Regions from separate parts of the Sphingobacterium zeae genome, predicted to be linked through region 2. Evidence: riboswitches for the same ligand, from Rfam matches in the RefSeq annotation. Region 2 holds a riboswitch; each other region holds the start of a gene.
The links. Region 2 has a riboswitch for S-adenosylmethionine ahead of QE382_RS10500 (O-acetylhomoserine aminocarboxypropyltransferase/cysteine synthase family protein). Riboswitches for the same ligand answer to the same signal wherever they lie in the genome.
Positions count from the first base shown of each region.

Region 1 (6,256 bases), 1.7 Mb from region 2:
ACTAAAATCAGATTGCAAAGACACGGTAAAAAAGGACGTCCTTTTTACCACGTAGTCGTAGCGGATTCTCGCGCTCCACGTGACGGTAAATTCATTGAACGTATTGGTTCTTACAACCCAAACACTAATCCAGCAACGATCGTTTTGGATTTTGAAAAAGCTTTGGATTGGATGAACAAAGGTGCTCAACCGACTGACACAGCTCGCGCTATCCTTTCTTACAAAGGTGTTCTTTACAAAAAACACTTGCAAGGTGGTGTGAAAAAAGGTGCTTTTGATGAAGCTGCTGCTGAAGCTAAATTTGCAGCTTGGACTGAAGCTAATGATGCAAGAATCTCTGGTAAAAAAGATGGTTTAGCACAAACTAAAGCTGATGCTAGAAATGCTGCTTTAGCTGCTGAAGCTAAGAAAAAAGAAGAAAAAGCTGCTGCTGTAGCTGCTAAAAATGCTCCTGTAGCGGAAGAAACTCCTGCTGAAGAGACTGAAGCTCCTGCATCAGAAGAAACTGAAGGTTAATTCTTTCATAAAGTATTCGAGAAAGCCGACTCAACCTTGAGCCGGCTTTTTTTGAAACAGCCATTAGGCTAATAGTTTGCCATTATCATGTCTTACATCTAATTGCCAAATACGAAAATATGACTATTGATCAAAGCTTTTACATCGGTTATATCAGCAAAACAAGAGGGCTTAAAGGGGAAGTACAGCTATTTTTTGAGTTCGAAGAATACGAGAGTTTGGATATGGATGTCGTCTTCGTGGAAGTGAACAAAAAGCTTGTTCCTTATTTTGTTGACGCCATCAAATTTCAAAAGAACAGTACCGCTTATGTGACATTCGAAGATGTGGATCATATTGATAAGGCTCAAATACTTGTGCGTAAAAAGCTATATCTTTCCAATGATAAAATGCCGGAGCGTGATCCAGATGATTTTAGATATACGGATTTGATCGGGTTTTTAGTAATTGATGAGAACCATGGTGAACTGGGGAGAATAACAGATGTGCAGGAATTTCCACAACAATTTGTTGCTACCGTAGATATGGATGGCAAGGAGCTGATGTTCCCGCTTTCGGACGATTTGATCTTAGGTATTGATGGCGAGGAGGAGATTATTGAAGTTGAACTGCCAGAGGGCTTGGTGGATCTCTATAAAGAATAAGCTATCCCCGAGCTTAATTCAAATGAATAGCGGTATACTATAACTATTGCAGTAATTTCTTCTCTTGGTCGGTGTATTATTATTGACCATAATTATTAATTGATATTGAAACCGTTATTACTGCTGCTATTCGCATTTTCGTTATTTTCCTGTACTTTCTTTGGGAAGAAAAAGGAGTTTCCTGAAGGCAATTATCAAATGATATTTGGTTATTCAAATGAGGAGTATCGTAAATTAAAGAGCGAATCCTCCCAAAATGTGGAGGCAGATGTCTATGGTAATGACCCAACTATATACCGATCCTTTCTCTCCCTTCATGATAAAGACCAATTTGTCCTAGCCATCGATGACATATTACTCTTCGGAAAGTATAGATTCAACGGCGACCGATTAGCGTTGACCGACGAGAAAAAAGGTAGCATCGCATTGGATATTGTTAAGGTAAAAAAGGATTTTATTCAGCTGAGAGGTGATTTTTCACAGTTTAACTCCGCGCGTGTGCCGACTACCGAAAGACTTTATCTCAATTTCGCTTTAGATAAAACCCCTATACGCGAGACGCCAAGCAAATTTGACAGTCAAGTGAATTTGTGGAGGAATGCTCCCGTAAGAACAGAAAGTGAAAAAGAGATCAGGGCGAGGGCATTAAATTTTGTTGATTATTCCATCGCTTACTTTCAACATATATCAAGTTCTGGTACACATCACGATTATCGAATGGATGGTATTGAATCGCCAATTATTTATGCGGAGAACGGTATTGTGCTCAAGGCGTGGACCGATGTGCCGGAATCGTGGAAAGAGTTGTTTTACAATGAACAAAATGCATTGATCGCCTATCGCTATTTATTCGATGGCTTTAAATATGGATCGAAAGAGGAATACCATGTAACAGGCCTTTTATTAATCACATTTTATCTCAAAAATCTACGGAATTCCCTGGCAGCGCATCTTTAGGCGATCGTGTTGTGGCTTAGTCAATCTCTTGGCTGTCAATGATTTTCGATCGTTAAATTTATCTGTTTTTTTTAAGTCTTTTATTTTTGGTGGAGCGTAAATTCCTGCTATTGCCTGGGAATAACTCTGAAACCGTATTTATTACGGTCTTTTCGCTACCATTTTAGTCTTTTCGAAAAAATATTTTTGTCTTTTGATTTTTTAAAACGATATTAGCAATGCTTATAGAGAAAGGCCGAGGGAATAGACCCGTTGAAGCCTTAGCAACCTGTATTGTTCAAGGTGCTAAATTCTACCCTACTCCATGTGGGAAAGATAAGTTACATGAAGATCAACGATTCCTCGACGTGTGCGTTTCGATATAAGCCAACCAAACTAAAAAACAGTTTTTTTAATGAAAATTATCGATCATATCCAGAATGCCAACGGAAAAACATTGTTTTCTTTTGAGCTATTACCACCGGCGAAAGGGCAGGGCATCCAAAGTATTTTTAAAACCATGGATGAACTGATGGAGTTTAAACCTCCTTTTATCGACGTAACTTACCACCGCGAAGATTATATCTATAAAGAGCATGCAGGTGGATTACTGGAACGCGTTTCCTATCGCAAACGTCCTGGAACAGTGGCGATATGTGCAGCAATCATGAATAAATATAAAGTTGATGCAGTACCCCATTTGATATGTGGTGGTTTTACTAAGGAGGAAACCGAAAATGCACTGATCGATCTGAACTTCCTGGGCATAGATAATGTCTTAGTATTGCGCGGAGATGCGCGTAAGGGCGATGCTGATTTTATTCCAACGGATGGTGGACATGCTTTTGCAACAGACCTATTGGAACAGGTTACTGATATGAATAAAGGAAAGTATCTACATGAGGATATTGTGACTTCAGAAAAAACTGATTTTTGTATCGGTGTAGCAGGTTACCCCGAAAAACACTTTGAATCGCCAAATTTTAATACTGACTTTAAATATCTGAAACAAAAAGTCGATATGGGGGCGGAATTTATTGTAACTCAAATGTTCTTTAATGTCGAAAAATATAAGGAATTTGTTACTAAATGTAGGGATAATGGAATCCATGTGCCTATTATCCCCGGATTAAAGCCACTGACAACTAAAAAGCAGCTTGTGACCTTACCCAGAATATTTCATCTGGATATTCCAGAAGAACTGAGCGATGCCGTTTCGGCCTGTAAAACGAATGCCGACGTCAGACAAGTCGGAGAAGAGTGGTTGGTACAACAATGTCGGGAGCTGATCAAGTTTGGCGCTCCGGTTTTACATTTTTATACGATGAGTAATCCGGGCCCAACAAAGAAAATTGTACAAAAATTAGCCTAACTTATAAAAATACCAGGTAAAGGGAGCTGATAAGCTCCCTTTTTCATTGTTAACATATACTATAATTGAACTAATACCCAATTCGTCGTGTTTCTAACTGATTTCATTTAAGCGAATCCAAGTGACAGGGTATTTATTGTTAGGTACTTGTGTTAAATAGTGTTAATTAACATACTTAAATCAAGATAACTTTTTACATTAATGTGCTCTAAAGGATTTAATAAAAGACCAATCGACCTTATGACGTACAATAGAATAAATCTCTACTGGGTTTTGCTTGCGGACTCGTTGCCACATGTGTATATATTGCTACCGTGGAAAAGACGGTAAGCTGGTGGGATTGTGGTGAATTCATTGCCTGTGCTTACAAGCTGGAAGTGGCACACCAACCTGGGGCACCCTTATTTCTTCTGATTCAGAATATATTTTCCAACCTGGCTTTTGGTAATGCCGGTAAAATCGCCTATTGGATGAATATCGGATCGGCAATTTGCAGCGGGCTTACGGTTACATTTTTATTTTGGACCATAACAGCAATTGCCAAGAAGATACTCCGCGAAGACAAATACGCACTCTTATCCAACTGCTTACAGATCTTCGGCGCAGGAATTGTTGGTGCAATGGCATTTAGTTTTAGCGATTCATTTTGGTATTCGGCCGTAGAATCCGAAGTTTATGCGATGTCGTCCTTATGTACAGCAGTTGTGTTTTGGGGAATATTGAAATGGGAAGCTCGTGCTGATGAAGAAGGTAGCGATCGTTGGCTGGTATTTATCGGTTTTGTTATGGGGCTTTCTATTGGCGTTCATTTATTGAATCTTCTGGCTATCCCAGCGATAGCGATGGTTGTCTATTTCAGAAAAGCAACTCAGGTGAGCGCGAAAGGTACCTTAAAAGCTTTTGTAGTAGGTGTACTGATTCTGGGTACCGTTTTGTGGGGTATTATTCAATGGCTGGTTGGCCTGGCAGCTAAAGTTGACCTTGTATTTGTAAATTCACTTGGAATGGGATTTGGTTCCGGCATTTTCTTCTCGTGTTCATTATTGGTCGGATTGATAGTTTACGGTTTGTATTATTCGCATATAAAGCACAAATATACGCTCAACACCGCTCTGTTAGTTTTTTGTTTTGTTTTATTTGGATACAGTTCCTACACCATGGTCATGATCCGGGGAAAAGCAAACCCATCCTTGAATAATAATGCGCCGGATAATGTATTTTCTTTTTTGGGCTATTTGAGCAGGGAACAATATGTCCGGGAACCATTGCTCAAAGGTCCGTATTATGATTCGCAAGTCGTTGGTGTAAAGAGTAAGACAGGCTATCGGAAGGATCAATCGGCGTATGTTCCCTTCACACAGGTAGACAAATATCAATTTGATAAGGAATCCTTTTTCCCGCGTATCTATAGCCAAGATGGAAGCCACCAAGCCTATTATAGAAGTTACCTCAATTTGAAAGAAGGGCAACAACCAACTTTTTCCGATAATTTTAAGTTCTTTTTCAATTTTCAGCTTGGCGATATGTATACCCGGTATTTCTTATGGAATTTTGTCGGTAGACAGAATGATAAGCAAGGGTATGGAACGTATAATGACGGGAATTGGCTGTCAGGGATCAAAACATTGGACAATTGGCGCCTGGGGGGTCAAGATAAACTTTCCCCAGCTCAAGAGCATGATCCAAGCCGAAACACCTATTTCTTTCTGCCGCTGCTTTTGGGGATAGCTGGTGCGCTATGGTTGTATCGAAATAACAAGCCTTATACTTTGGTCGTAACACTACTGTTCGTGTTTACGGGAATAGCGATTGTTGTTTACCTCAATCAAACGCCCATGCAGCCCCGCGAACGGGATTATGCTTATGTGGGCTCTTTCTACGCGTTTGCAATCTGGATTGGATTGGGGCTGATCGCATTGGTTCGTTTTTTCAAACGTTTTTTACGAACACGCTATGCTTTGGCGACAGGTTTATCCTTTGCATTGCTGGGTGGCCCCATTATTTTGGTTCATCAGAACTGGGACGATCATGATCGATCGGAGAAATCGATGGCAAGGGACTTGGCGCGTAATTATCTTGAAGCCTGTGCTCCAAATGCAATTCTATTTACCTATGGCGATCATGATACATTTCCGGTGTGGTACTTACAAGAAGTGGAAGGTGTGCGTCCCGATGTACGGGTGGTCGTCTTAAGTTATCTTACTGGTGATTGGTATATGCAACAGGCCAGGCAGCCGACTTATCGAGCAGCAGGTCTCCCCGTAACAATTCCGGCAGAAAAGACAAAAAAAGGTGTCCGTGATTATATCCCCTTTGTGGATAGGCAACTTGAAGAAGCTGTTGATGCAGGTCAGTTATTACAATTTGTAACCTCAGATGATCCAGAATATAAAGTTCAATTGAGTTCCGGCGAGATGGAAAATTATTTCCCCTCAAGAAAAGTTAAATTGGACGTCAATAGAGCGGATGTCGTTAAGAAAAAAGCAGTTCCATCTTATTTGCAAGAAGCTATTGTATCAACGATGGAATGGGAGATACCAACTGACCACCTAACAAGGGCTGATTTAACAATCTTATCGGTGCTTGAAAATAACCAATGGAACAGGCCCGTCTATTTTTCAAATATGTTGCCAAGTGATCTTAAATTAGGTTTAGATAAATATCTTATCAATGAAGGTTTCACGTCTAGACTGATGCCTATCGCCGCTACGGGTGAGTCAACTGAAAAGCAAAGTGAGCAAGCCGGACTAGTGAATATGGAAGCTTTATATCATAATATTATGCACAC
Region 1 is NZ_JAUTBA010000001.1:782,982-789,237, forward strand. Features, by position in the region: gene QE382_RS03345 (30S ribosomal protein S16) at 1-516, shown strand, start outside; gene rimM (ribosome maturation factor RimM) at 636-1,160, shown strand; gene QE382_RS03355 (hypothetical protein) at 1,266-2,117, shown strand; SAM riboswitch class I at 2,337-2,439, shown strand; gene QE382_RS03360 (methylenetetrahydrofolate reductase) at 2,512-3,468, shown strand; gene QE382_RS03365 (glycosyltransferase family 117 protein) at 3,783-6,256, shown strand, end outside.
Region 1: another riboswitch for S-adenosylmethionine. It lies ahead of QE382_RS03360 (methylenetetrahydrofolate reductase); the one in region 2 lies ahead of QE382_RS10500 (O-acetylhomoserine aminocarboxypropyltransferase/cysteine synthase family protein).

Region 2 (6,256 bases):
TTTGTTGCCCAAGCGTCACTGAGTTTCCTAGGGAGCTCGTATTTTCAACACGCAGTCCAGTTTGTATCGAAAACTTTCCGAACGATTTATTTAAACTGAAATAAGCTGCTGCTATATTTTCATTGTACAAAAAATGATTACTTTGACCATTATTTTGCACAAACTCGCCTTGCTGATCCTGATCTTCGTACAACAAATTATTATCTGTTTTTACGCGGCTATATTTTAACCCCGCCTCGAGTTTCGTCGTTTTATTAAAAGGATGGACAAAATCGGTTTTAAAAACTAATATTTTTGTCTTAGAAAGCATATCATTCCGGAAAATATGCGGTGATTTAAATTCTTCCCAGTTTGCGTCCAAAAAATGGTTTGTAACAGTGCTATTGTCATTATTTTTAGAATATGAATAGTCCCCATTAAATGTCAATTCAGTCCCTAAGGTATCAAATGTCTTTTTGTAATTCAGATTATAAGTGAGGTAATGGTATTTAAAATCTGACAAATTACTTCCTAATACTACCGAGTCAAGCTTTCCTTTTTGAGAAGCGATCAGATTGCTTCCCTCCCGTGTTGAATGACCATTGCTTACATTACCATTAACCACAAATCCAATGACCTCCTGTTTCCCCAGGTTAAAATCTGCCGCAAATTTGAAATTATGGCCTCGATAGCGGAATTTCGAATAAGAATCCGAATTGAAAAAAGTCGTCCCGCTTTTAATATCTACAGCCCTATCGATATCTAAATCATTAAAGCCTAAGGCAGTTGCATAGTTATAGGAAGAAAATAAGTTCACCCAATTATTACGATGGTTTATGAGAAAGCCACCATCAGCCTTTGTATATTTACCCTGCCCTAAATTGAGGTTTAAACTAACATTACTTCCAAATTGCGTATTCCTCTTTGTCTTAATATTAATAATTCCTGCATTCCCTGCCGCATCATATTTTGCAGGTGGATTGGTGAGTACTTCGATCGAGGCTATTGCATTTGACGCTGTATTTTCCAATAAGCGCGACACTTCATCTGCAGAAAGATAAGTAGGCTTACCATCAATCATGATGATCACATTACTTTTTCCACGTAGGTTGATCTTTTTGTTGTCTAAAGTTACCCCCGGAACCTTTTGCAAGAGTTCCAATGCGTTATTTCCGGTTGCCAAAATACTGTTCTCGACATTGAGCACAACTTTATCCAAGTGACTTTCAATTAATGGTTTCTTACCAATTACCTGTGCCTCATCCAGCACTCTACTTTCCACCTGTAATCGAATCGTATCGAGCACCTTGAAATCACTTGCACGCAGCATCATTTCCCCAGAACGATAAGTAATATAACCCACCGTGGACACCTGTAAGCTGTACTTCCCCTCGGGTATCGCAAACAACACAATTTCTCCATTTTCGTTGGATAAGGTTCCTTTTAACAAGATATCATTGGGTTTACGAAACAGTGAAATATTTGCGGCAGCAATGGGCTGGTTGTCCTGCCCAACAACGACAGTACGTAATTTCCCCCCGTCAGACTGTGCTGAAATGGGTCCGGCATTAGAACACAGGAATAAAACAAGAGAAAATAAGAGCAATTTAATTTTTTTTAGTTTCATAATTTAATCTCTTTGGGCTATCAATCGGATAGTCAATTTCATAATACTGACAACAAACCTCGCGTATTCATTACACGTCGACTAGCAGAAATAGACAGGTAGTCCGATTCACTCGGTAGACAAGCAAATAATATCGGTAAACCCTATCCTTCGCTGATCGCTTTTACAGCGGATAGGATCATGCGAGCTAATTTTGAATCTTCTGAAACATATCGTAGGAAAATAACATCGAATCAAAATAAAAACCTAAAAAATACATAGTATTCAAAACAAATAAAATGTATACTATAAATATTAAGCATAATATTTGTATTTTTACACCGAAAATTAGTAAACTGATTGATGAGCATTGAATCGTTAAAGAAAAGATTCTACCTTTTTTATACCCATATTATCCGATTCATCCGGGGTGAACACACTGGCGATGCTTTGCGAAATGTATCAATCAGCATTTTGCCCAGTTTGGGGATCTATGTGTTGGGCACGCCGGCAAATGTGGCCATCGGTATTGGGGTGGGATCATTATTGACTACATTAACTGATCCTCCAGGTAATCGGAAAGATAAATTTTCTTCTGCTCTTGTCTGTATTCCCACTTTCTTTGTTTCTTCGCTTCTTACAGCATTTCTTTTTCCTTTTCATTGGCCGCTAGTTATTTTATTGAGTTCCGCAGGCTTTATCTGCACTTTTTATGGGGTTTTCGGCCCCCGTTATGCCGCAATCGGAAACATGACATTGATTCTGATGAGCTTTGTCATCGGCATGGCCCCTCAGCATCCACTTTCAGTGAGCTTGCAAATTACTGCAGGCGCCAGCATCTATTATTTCTTTAGTCTATTACAGGTTCACATACACCCCTATCGCTCTTTAAAACACGCTATGGCCAATGGGTTTCACGGTTTATCTGAATTTCTATTGATACGCTCTGAATCTTACGATCCGGATATTCCGCTGGATTTGACTTACAGCCGCGTCGGAAAAATTTATGGCCAGATCAGCGAACAACAGGAGCAAATCAGATCACTCTTATTTAGGGAAGAAAAAATCATAAGCCAACGCTGGCACAAAAGCAACTATTGGCTTAGTCAAGTCTATGGGTTAATTGATTTACACGAATTAATTATTGCACTGGATCATGATTATGATGCCATTCGAAAAAATTTGATAGATACTGGTAGCCTTCCGCTAATTCGTCGTAGCATAACATTACTGGCCCTGGAAATCGATAGTTTTTCGCAGCCTAATAAAAGGTTTCGCTATGCTGAACAGCTCTACGATAACCACGTTAAAATCTGTATGCTGCTTTCGGATCTAAAGAAAATTCAAGAACAACAAACCGCCCCAGCAGATGGTATTCTAGCTTCCATCATCCACAATATCGAAGCTATTATTGAAGTTCTCAAACGGATTCAAATTGCTTTTTTTCAGAATCAAGAAATCAAAAACAAAATTGACGCCAATGAGTATCAGCAATTTATCAGTCGTCCTTTGCGTAATCTAAGTGACATCAAGAGCAGACTCCATCTCCATAATCCACTTTTCCGCTTTGCACTCCGGATGGCCGTTCTATTCGGAACGGGTGCATTGATAGGTATTTCTTTCTTGGATTTTAAATATACCTATTGGATCTTACTCACTATTGCCATTGTTGCAAGACCCGCATTTTCAATGACCAAAACACGCAATATAGAACGCATACTAGGTACATTTTCGGGAATTGCCGTCGGAATACTCTGTTTGGTCTCCATTGATTTTCTGCCCGCTCTTCTTCTAATTGCCGCTACTGGACTATTTGGATTCTTCTTGTTCAACCGATCAAACTATATGGTCAGTGTGATCTTTATTACGCTGGGCATAGTCATTGCATTAAACTTATTTGAAGGAAATATTAATATCATTTTGGGCAGTAGAATAATTTTTACTTTAGTAGGTGCGCTGCTGGCAATAGCGGGTTATTTCTTGATACCAGTGCGCCAAAGCACGAGTATGGTCCACTTAGCAAAAGAGGTCGCATTATATAACCACCATTATTTTCAAATTATCAACAAACGCCTTTCCGACGATCTGCAAAGTTCTTTCGACATTCGGCTCGCTCGAAAAAAGGCACAGACAGCCATGGCTCTCTTTTCCGAAGCAATCAATCAAATGAAAAAAGAACCTGAGCACAAATGGGTCGACTGGTCTCATATCCATCATTTTCAAGCACTCTCCTATCGCATCAATTCACATTTGGTTGGTCTCTCCATATCCTTAGGTCGAGAGGCGAATCACGAAATACAGCAGGGTATCCACGGTAGGATTGATGCTTTGAAACCTCTTTTAACCGATTTAGATCAGCTTGCTGAAAATATCAACTTTACTAAAACATAAGGCCAAACGATGCATTTATGTATCGCTATTGGATAACGAATATGCGATTACAGCTAAGGAGGCAGTTCTCTTTTAACTAAAAAAAACGTATTTCTTTTGCATTGATAAAAAAGAAGTTTATATTTGTGTCGTCTTCGAAAGAAGATTTCTAATCAACACCTTCCTTAATCAGTAGGTCTTGATTTATAAAGAAGTGGCGAGAGACTGGCTCAATGACCCACTGGCAACCTTCAATTTGCTTGAAAAGGTGCCAATTCCTGTCCAAAATAATATCGTTTTGGAGCATATAAATGATATAAGACAATGCTTATTAAATTACTGAAATCCATTAAAAATTCAGGTTCAATAGAACTGAACCTTGCGAACAGCAAAAGTGTACTACATCGTAAAAAAGTATCGATGCGAATGCGTATGCATACACACTTCCCTGCTTGTTAAAAATCATTTCCTTTTTCCTTGGATAACGATTTGACAGACCTTCGAAGTAGGTGTGTATGCTTCTCTTTTACCTTTACAAATTCTTTTTTGAAACCTTAAAATCTGATATATTATGTCTTCTAACAAAAATTTAAAATTCGAAACACTACAGGTTCATGCTGGCCAGGTCGCTGATCCTACCACAGGATCCAGAGCAGTTCCTATATATCAAACAACATCTTTTGTATTTGAAAATGCAGAACATGGAGCCAATCTATTCGCGTTAAAGCAGTTTGGAAACATTTATACCCGGATCATGAATCCAACTACGGATGTATTTGAACAACGGATTGCAGCTTTAGAAGGTGGCATTTCAGCAGTCGCAGTTGCATCTGGTCAGGCAGCGCAGTTTATTGCATTAAATAATATTCTTGAAAACGGCGACAATTTTGTTGCAGGGTCCAACTTATATGGAGGCACATTCAATCAATTCAAAGTTTCATTCAAACGGCTAGGTATTGAAGCTCGTTTTGCAACCGATGCTGAAGCTGATAAAATAGAAGCGCTCATTGATGATAAAACTAAGGCTATCTATGTCGAAACAATCGGAAACCCGAGTTTCAATATTCCTGATTTTGAAAAAATCGCCGCTGTAGCGAAGAAATACGATTTGCCATTAATTGTTGACAACACATTTGGAGCTGGGGGTTATTTATTTAAACCATTAGAGCATGGGGCAAACGTAGTCGTTGAATCGGCAACGAAATGGATTGGGGGGCATGGAACCAGCATTGGTGGCGTCATCGTTGATGGGGGTAACTATAACTGGGGGAATGGGAAGTATCCACAATTTTCTGAACCATCCGAGGGTTATCATGGATTGGTGTTTTCAGATGTTTTTGGTGAAAATGGCCCATTTGGCAATATACAATTTGCAATTCGCGCGCGTGTAGAGGGATTAAGAGATTTCGGACCAGCGCTCTCTCCTTTCAATTCATTCTTGTTGTTACAAGGCCTTGAAACATTGTCTCTACGTGTACAACGGCATATCGACAACGCGTTGGAAATAGCTAGATGGCTTGAGGCCCATCCTCAGGTCGAAAAAGTAAATTATCCAGGATTAAAAAGCTCTCCAAGCTTCGCTAATGCGCAAAAATATCTTAAGAACGGCTACGGTGCAGTGCTTTCTTTCCAGCTAAAGGGCGACGCAGCGCAAAAAGCCAACGACTTTATCGACAGTTTAGAATTAATCAGTCATTTAGCTAACGTAGGCGATACTAAATCGCTGATTATTCATCCTGCAGCAACGACCCACCAACAATTGAGTGACGAAGATCAAGCGAATGCTGGTGTGTTCAAAGGACTGTTGCGTCTATCAGTTGGAATAGAACATATTGATGATATCAAAGCTGATTTACAACAGGCTTTTGATAAAATCAACTAATTGGACTTTAGTCGGCTATAAAATTTAAACGTAAAATGAGTAAGCATACTTATCTGCACCCGGAGCCTTTTGTATTTGAAAATGGAAAAGAGCTTACTGATTTACAAATCAGTTATGAGACGTTTGGCAAACTTAATCCAGATCGCAGCAATGTGATCTGGGTATGTCATGCCTTAACTGCCAATGCAAATGTCTTGGATTGGTGGCCAGGCCTTTTTGGAACCGATGATTTATTTGATCCGAACGACTATTATATCATCTGCGCCAACGTTATTGGGTCGGCCTATAATAGTAGCAACCCATTGTCTATTAACCCAGCTACTGGACAGCCTTACTACCTATCTTTTCCTGAATTTACAGTAAGGGATTTGGCCAGTGCTCACCAGTTTCTTGCTGACCATTTGGACATCAAGCGTATT
Region 2 is NZ_JAUTBA010000001.1:2,528,004-2,534,259, reverse strand. Features, by position in the region: gene QE382_RS10510 (TonB-dependent receptor domain-containing protein) at 1-1,606, opposite strand, end outside; gene QE382_RS10505 (FUSC family protein) at 1,949-3,976, shown strand; SAM riboswitch class I at 4,157-4,269, shown strand; gene QE382_RS10500 (O-acetylhomoserine aminocarboxypropyltransferase/cysteine synthase family protein) at 4,527-5,837, shown strand; gene QE382_RS10495 (homoserine O-acetyltransferase family protein) at 5,873-6,256, shown strand, end outside.

Region 3 (6,256 bases), 2.8 Mb from region 2:
TAAACAGCTTGCTGTTAAACATTGTTAAAACAGCTTCAAAACACATCAGCATCTTTATATTTGTAACAATTTAGAAAATGAGCTGTTCATCATGGGACTATCAGAAATTGGTCTCAAGATAAATATGCAAATGGAAACACACGATACGCTATAAACTTTGTGATAAAGTAAAAATCATATTTATTTAATCCTCTAATCAAATGAAGAAAAATAGCATTGTATTAATCATTGGACTGATGTCATTGGCCCTTATCGGCGTCTTGGCTATGCAATTCTATTTTTTAAGAGATTCTTATCGTCAAAAATCCCAATTGTTTGATGAATCCGTCAATGCTGCGATAACAGCTGTTGCAGGAAAATTGGAACGCCGGGAAGTTGTTGACTTTGCTAAAGTTCAACAAGAACGAAATCTTGAAAAATCCAAACAAGAACAGGCAAAACAAAGACTTTTGGCCGAACAACTCGAAATACAATATAGAATTGAAGAGCTAAAGAACAAGCAGCATATTATTTTCTCCAACTTCAAAGAGCAAGAAGATCAATTACGTGCGTTATATCCTAATGTCATTGAAATCAAAAATTCATTTTACGAGACATATATCAAAAGACCAGAGTACCAGAAATATATCAAATTTTCTGTTTCAAATGAGCTTACCGATGACAATCTCGTACAAGCCTTCATCATGCTCAACGCATCAAAGGTAGATGATCAGGTGAGCGGAAAAGATGATAGTACGCGCTTTGTTATTCCTTTACTTGATGGCCTGGTTGATCAGCAAACCAAATTCAGGGTAGCCACCTTACCTCCGAGAGAGAATGCGAAACTTACAAAAACAATCGCTGATTTAGAAAAAAGACTGGATGTGCTTAATAAAAAGAACTCTTGGTCGGGGTTTAACGTTTACGATTCTGTTGCCATGTTGGGGGGTAAAAAGGCTGACTATATAGAAGATGTCGCTATTGGAATGGAATTGGCTAAACGCCCATTGAAAGATCGTCTGAATATTATCATCGTTCAAGAGCTTATCAAGGAGGAATTGGCTCAACGCGACATTAGAGCGCCATTTAATATCGAAATATGGAGCACAAACAATATTTTACTCAATAATATCCTTAACGAAGCGGCTTTAAAAAATCCTTCAAATACAACACGGTACTCCACTGCTCTCTTTAAAGGCGACATTGGTGCTGCACCAGGCAAATTAACGATTTATTTTCCAGACAAAAAGGCGATTATCGCAGATAATATGGGTTATCTCCTTTTGCCTATGCTTGCACTACTTTTTTTATTGGTAGGGTGTTTTGCATACACGCTGATTATCATCTTTAGACAAAAGAAAGTTTCGGAGATGAAAACAGATTTTATCAACAATATGACACATGAGTTTAAGACGCCAGTTGCGACTATCATGATTGCTAGTGAATCGCTTAAGGACCCGGATATCAATGCCGATCATAAACGCGTTCAAAAATTAGCCAATATCATCTACGACGAGAATGTTAGGTTAGGGAATCACATCGAACGTGTACTTGATTTAGCTCGACTAGAAAAAGAAACCTTAAAACTAGATCAGGTAGATGTTCATATTAACGATCTTATTTCAGCGGTTACAGACAGTATGCAGCTGAGAATGCAAAATATTGGCGGAAAATTCACTATTGATCTGGCAGCCACTAAGGATATTGTCGTTGGTGACGAACTGCACTTCTCAAACGTATTTTATAACCTATTGGATAATGCAATTAAATACAATAAAGGAGACTTACATGTGAATATACAATCAAAAAACGTCGGTGATAGTATTGTGGTCACTATAGCTGATAACGGTATCGGTATGAGCCGAGATCACCTTCAAAAGATTTTTGACCAGTTTTACCGGATACCTACGGGGAATGTCCACAATGTAAAAGGGTTTGGTCTCGGTCTAAGTTATGTACAAGATATTTTGAGGAGACTGAACGGAAAAATTACGGTTAAAAGCGAAAAAGATAAGGGCACGACCTTTGAAGTAATTTTGCCTACAAAAAAATAAAAGGTTCCTTTTTTGTATATTTCCTCTGTAAAAGAATTTCAAAGGTAGAGGAAGCTGATTTATCAGCATCAAGGGAATTCGTTAAAATTAAAGTATTCATTATGCAAAAGATATTATTAGCAGAAGACGATCCTAATTTGGGGGATCTTTTAAAAGACTATCTCGAATTAAAGGGAAAATTTGACGTCACACTATGTACAGATGGTGATGAAGCAATATCCCAATTCAAGAAAAATAACTATGACCTCTGCATCTTCGATGTGATGATGCCTAAGAAAGACGGCTTCTCAGTTGGACGTGAAATCAGAAAAACAAACAATACTGTTCCAATAATCTTTGCCACAGCAAAAAGCATGATGGAAGATAAAACTGAAGCTTTTGAACTTGGAGGAGATGATTATATTACCAAGCCGTTTCGGGTTGAGGAATTGTTACTTCGCATCAATGCCCTGCTAAAACGCAGTGTTCGGGATAAAGAAGAAGAGGTAGTTGCAGACAAATTTGAAATTGGCGATTATTTCTTTGATTACACAAGTCAGCAGATTTCCTATAAAGGGCAGATGCAGAAACTATCGACTAAAGAAGCTGAACTATTACGCCTGCTCTGCCTAAAGAAAAATGATGTATTGACAAGAGAGGAGGCCTTATTAAAGATATGGCATGATGACAACTATTTTACTGGTAGAAGTATGGATGTCTTTCTCAGTAAACTTCGAAAATACCTGAAAGAGGATAGTAAAGTTGAGATTGTAAATGTACATGGCAAAGGTTACAAACTTTTGGTAAGCTAAAAACACAGGGAATGAGTCAATCGATCATTCCCATTTTTTATCTGTCACGCAATGAATTATGAAATAAAATAGTAATTCGATGAGAAGAAGAGAAAAAAAGCATCTCGTTCTTAGTAGAATATAAAAAATAGGTATACTTTCATAAAAAATTTGCATTTTTAAAATAATTACGTACCTTAGCATCGCTTATAGAGAAAGGCAGAGGGAATAGACCCGATGAAGCCTTAGCAACCTGTCCCTTGACAAGGTGCTAAATTCTACCCATTGTATATGGGAATGATAAGCCGAAGTCACCAAATTCTAGTGTGTCCTTCTCTCTCTAGCAAGAAATATAGTTGAAAAAAAATATTAAAAACATTCATTATGTTATTGACTAACAATTTAGGTTACCCTCGTGTGGGCGCGTTCCGCGAATTGAAAAAAGCCAATGAGGCCTATTGGGCTAAAAAATCTTCTGTTGAGGAATTATTGGATACCGCAAAAAAAATACGTGAAGGCAATTGGAAAACACAAAAAGATGCTGGAATAGATTTGATCCCTTCCAATGATTTCTCCTTTTACGATCAAGTATTGGATTTAACCCTTACGGTTGGTGCAATTCCTGCCCGTTACCATTCCTTATTGAATAAAGTAGACAACAATTACAGTTTAGATCTATATTTCGCTATGGCTCGTGGTTTCCAGCAGGAAGGAATCGACGTGACTGCAATGGAAATGACCAAGTGGTTAGATACCAACTACCACTACATGGTACCAGAATTTACAAAAGATCAAGAATTTAAATTGACTTCTGAAAAATTCTTAAACGAATACAATGAAGCAAAATCATTGGGCATTGACACTAAACCAGTTTTGCTTGGTCCGATCACTTACCTATTGATCGGTAAAGAAAAAGAAGCTGGCTTCGACCGTATCGATTTATTGGATAAACTTGTGCCTGTATACGAGCAAATATTGGCTAAACTAGCTGATGCTGGTGCACAGTATGTCCAGATTGATGAGCCTTTCTTAGCATTGGATCTAGATGCTAAAGTAAAAGCTTTATATCAACCTACTTTCGAAAAATTAGCTGCAGCAGCAAAAAATATCAAATTAATCGCAACGACTTACTTCGAAGCTTTAAAAGACAACGAAGATATCGCAGTTAACTTACCTATCCATGCTTTACATTTGGATCTGGTACGCGGTGAAAACCAATTGGATACGGTATTGGCTAAAGTTCCAGCTTCATTAACATTATCTTTAGGTATTGTTGAAGGCCGTAACATCTGGAAAAATGATTACGAAAAATCATTGGTTAAAATCAAACAGGCTGTTGATGCATTAGGAAAAGACCGTGTTTGGGTGGCTCCATCTTCATCATTGTTGCATGTTCCTTTTGACCTAGATAATGAGCATAATGAACAATCATTACCTGCTGAAGTAAAGAATTGGTTAGCATTTGCTAAACAAAAATTAGCTGAGGTAAAAGACTTAGCTGTATTGGCAGAAGGCGAAGTTGATGCGGAAACAGCGAAACGTTTTAAAGCGAACAAAGCTGCTGCTGAAAGCCGTCGCACTTCTCCATTAATTCACAAACCTGAAGTTAAAACACGTACAAGCAATATCACTGATGAGGATGCAAAACGCTCTTCAGCATTTGCAGACCGTAAAGCGGCGCAACAAGCGAAGTTCAACTTGCCGGCATTCCCGACCACCACTATCGGTTCATTTCCACAAACGAAAGATGTTCGTAAATGGAGAGCAGACCTGAAAAAGGGTGCTATTACGCAGGCAGAATACGATAAAGCAATCGCAGAAGAAACAGAAAACACCATCCGTCTTCAAGAGCAATTGGATATCGACGTATTAGTACATGGCGAATTCGAACGTAATGACATGGTTGAATACTTCGGTGAACAATTGGCTGGTTACGCATTCACACAAAATGGCTGGGTACAATCTTACGGTTCACGTTGTGTAAAACCTCCGATTATCTATGGTGACGTATACCGTCCTGAAGATATGACTGTACGTTGGTCTTCATATGCACAATCATTGACAAATCGTCCGGTTAAAGGTATGTTGACTGGTCCTGTAACAATCTTACAATGGTCTTTCGTACGTAACGATCAACCGCGCTCAACAACGACTTACCAAATTGCATTGGCGATCTTGGATGAAGTACAAGCCTTGGAAAAAGCAGGTATCAAAATCATACAAATCGATGAACCAGCTATCCGTGAAGGATTACCGTTACGTAAAGCTGATCAAAAAGATTACTTGAACTGGGCAGTACGTGCTTTCCGTGTCTCTTCATCAAATGTTGAAGACGATACACAGATTCACACACACATGTGTTATTCTGAGTTCAATAATGTGATCGAAGATATCGCTGCAATGGATGCCGATGTTATCACGATTGAGACTTCACGTTCTCAAATGAAATTATTGAATGCTTTCGCCGGTGATTTCAAATATCCAAATGATATTGGTCCAGGTGTTTATGACATTCACTCACCACGTGTTCCAAGCAAAGATGAGATGGTAGATCTATTGCGCAAAGCAAAAGCTGTAGTTCCAGCAGAACAACTTTGGGTTAACCCTGACTGTGGTTTGAAAACTCGTGCTTGGCCAGAAACCAAAGCGGCTTTAGAGTCTATGGTTGAGGCTGCGAAAATCTTAAGAGCAGAATAATTCTTACACTATATTGATAAAGCCCTAGCTGAAATTTCAGCTAGGGCTTTTTTATTGTATTTATATTAATATAAATTTGTAGCCAGATCGTGGGTCTACTTATGAGCAGTATTACTTTCTTTCTTACTATTTTTCCCACTTCCTTTACTAATTTCCTGTTTTCCTTTAATCCGCTCCTCAATAGACTTCAGACTTGACGAAAAATCGAGGTCAACATTTTCAAGTTTAGCCTTTTTTAACGCCTTCAACGCCTTTTTGTATTTTCTCATTTTTTCAAATAGAAGTGCTTTCTTGATCCAGATTCCTGTCAAGGGCATGGCCGGAAGTGTCAAAGCAAATTTGATCGTCTTTTTTGCAGCTTCATATTCCCCCATATCAATCAATGTCTGAATGAAATAAGGATATACTTCCAGTGCCTGAACATTATGCACCAAAGCTTCCTGGAAATACCTTTTTGCCTGCTCATAGTCCAATAGCTGTTCGGCATGAACTCTTCCCATCAAACACAGCGCCATTGTATTGGACTCATCATAGGATAGCGCATAGGATAAGGATTCCATGGTCTCCTCCAAATACATCGGATAGTTATCCAGCGCCTGAAGGACATATTTATTTACTAAATTCATAAAATTTTCTAAAACATAACATTCATATCCAGCTTTCACGATAACGTTGAAAGTAACTGGATTTTTAAAACTCCTGAATAAGCTAAGCATATTGGAAAAGTGGACTATTATTTCGAGCGCCACGTTTTAG
Region 3 is NZ_JAUTBA010000001.1:5,339,928-5,346,183, forward strand. Features, by position in the region: gene QE382_RS22515 (sensor histidine kinase) at 201-2,033, shown strand; gene QE382_RS22520 (response regulator transcription factor) at 2,135-2,824, shown strand; SAM riboswitch class I at 3,008-3,110, shown strand; gene metE (5-methyltetrahydropteroyltriglutamate--homocysteine S-methyltransferase) at 3,188-5,500, shown strand; gene QE382_RS22530 (hypothetical protein) at 5,596-6,126, opposite strand.
Region 3: another riboswitch for S-adenosylmethionine. It lies ahead of metE (5-methyltetrahydropteroyltriglutamate--homocysteine S-methyltransferase); the one in region 2 lies ahead of QE382_RS10500 (O-acetylhomoserine aminocarboxypropyltransferase/cysteine synthase family protein).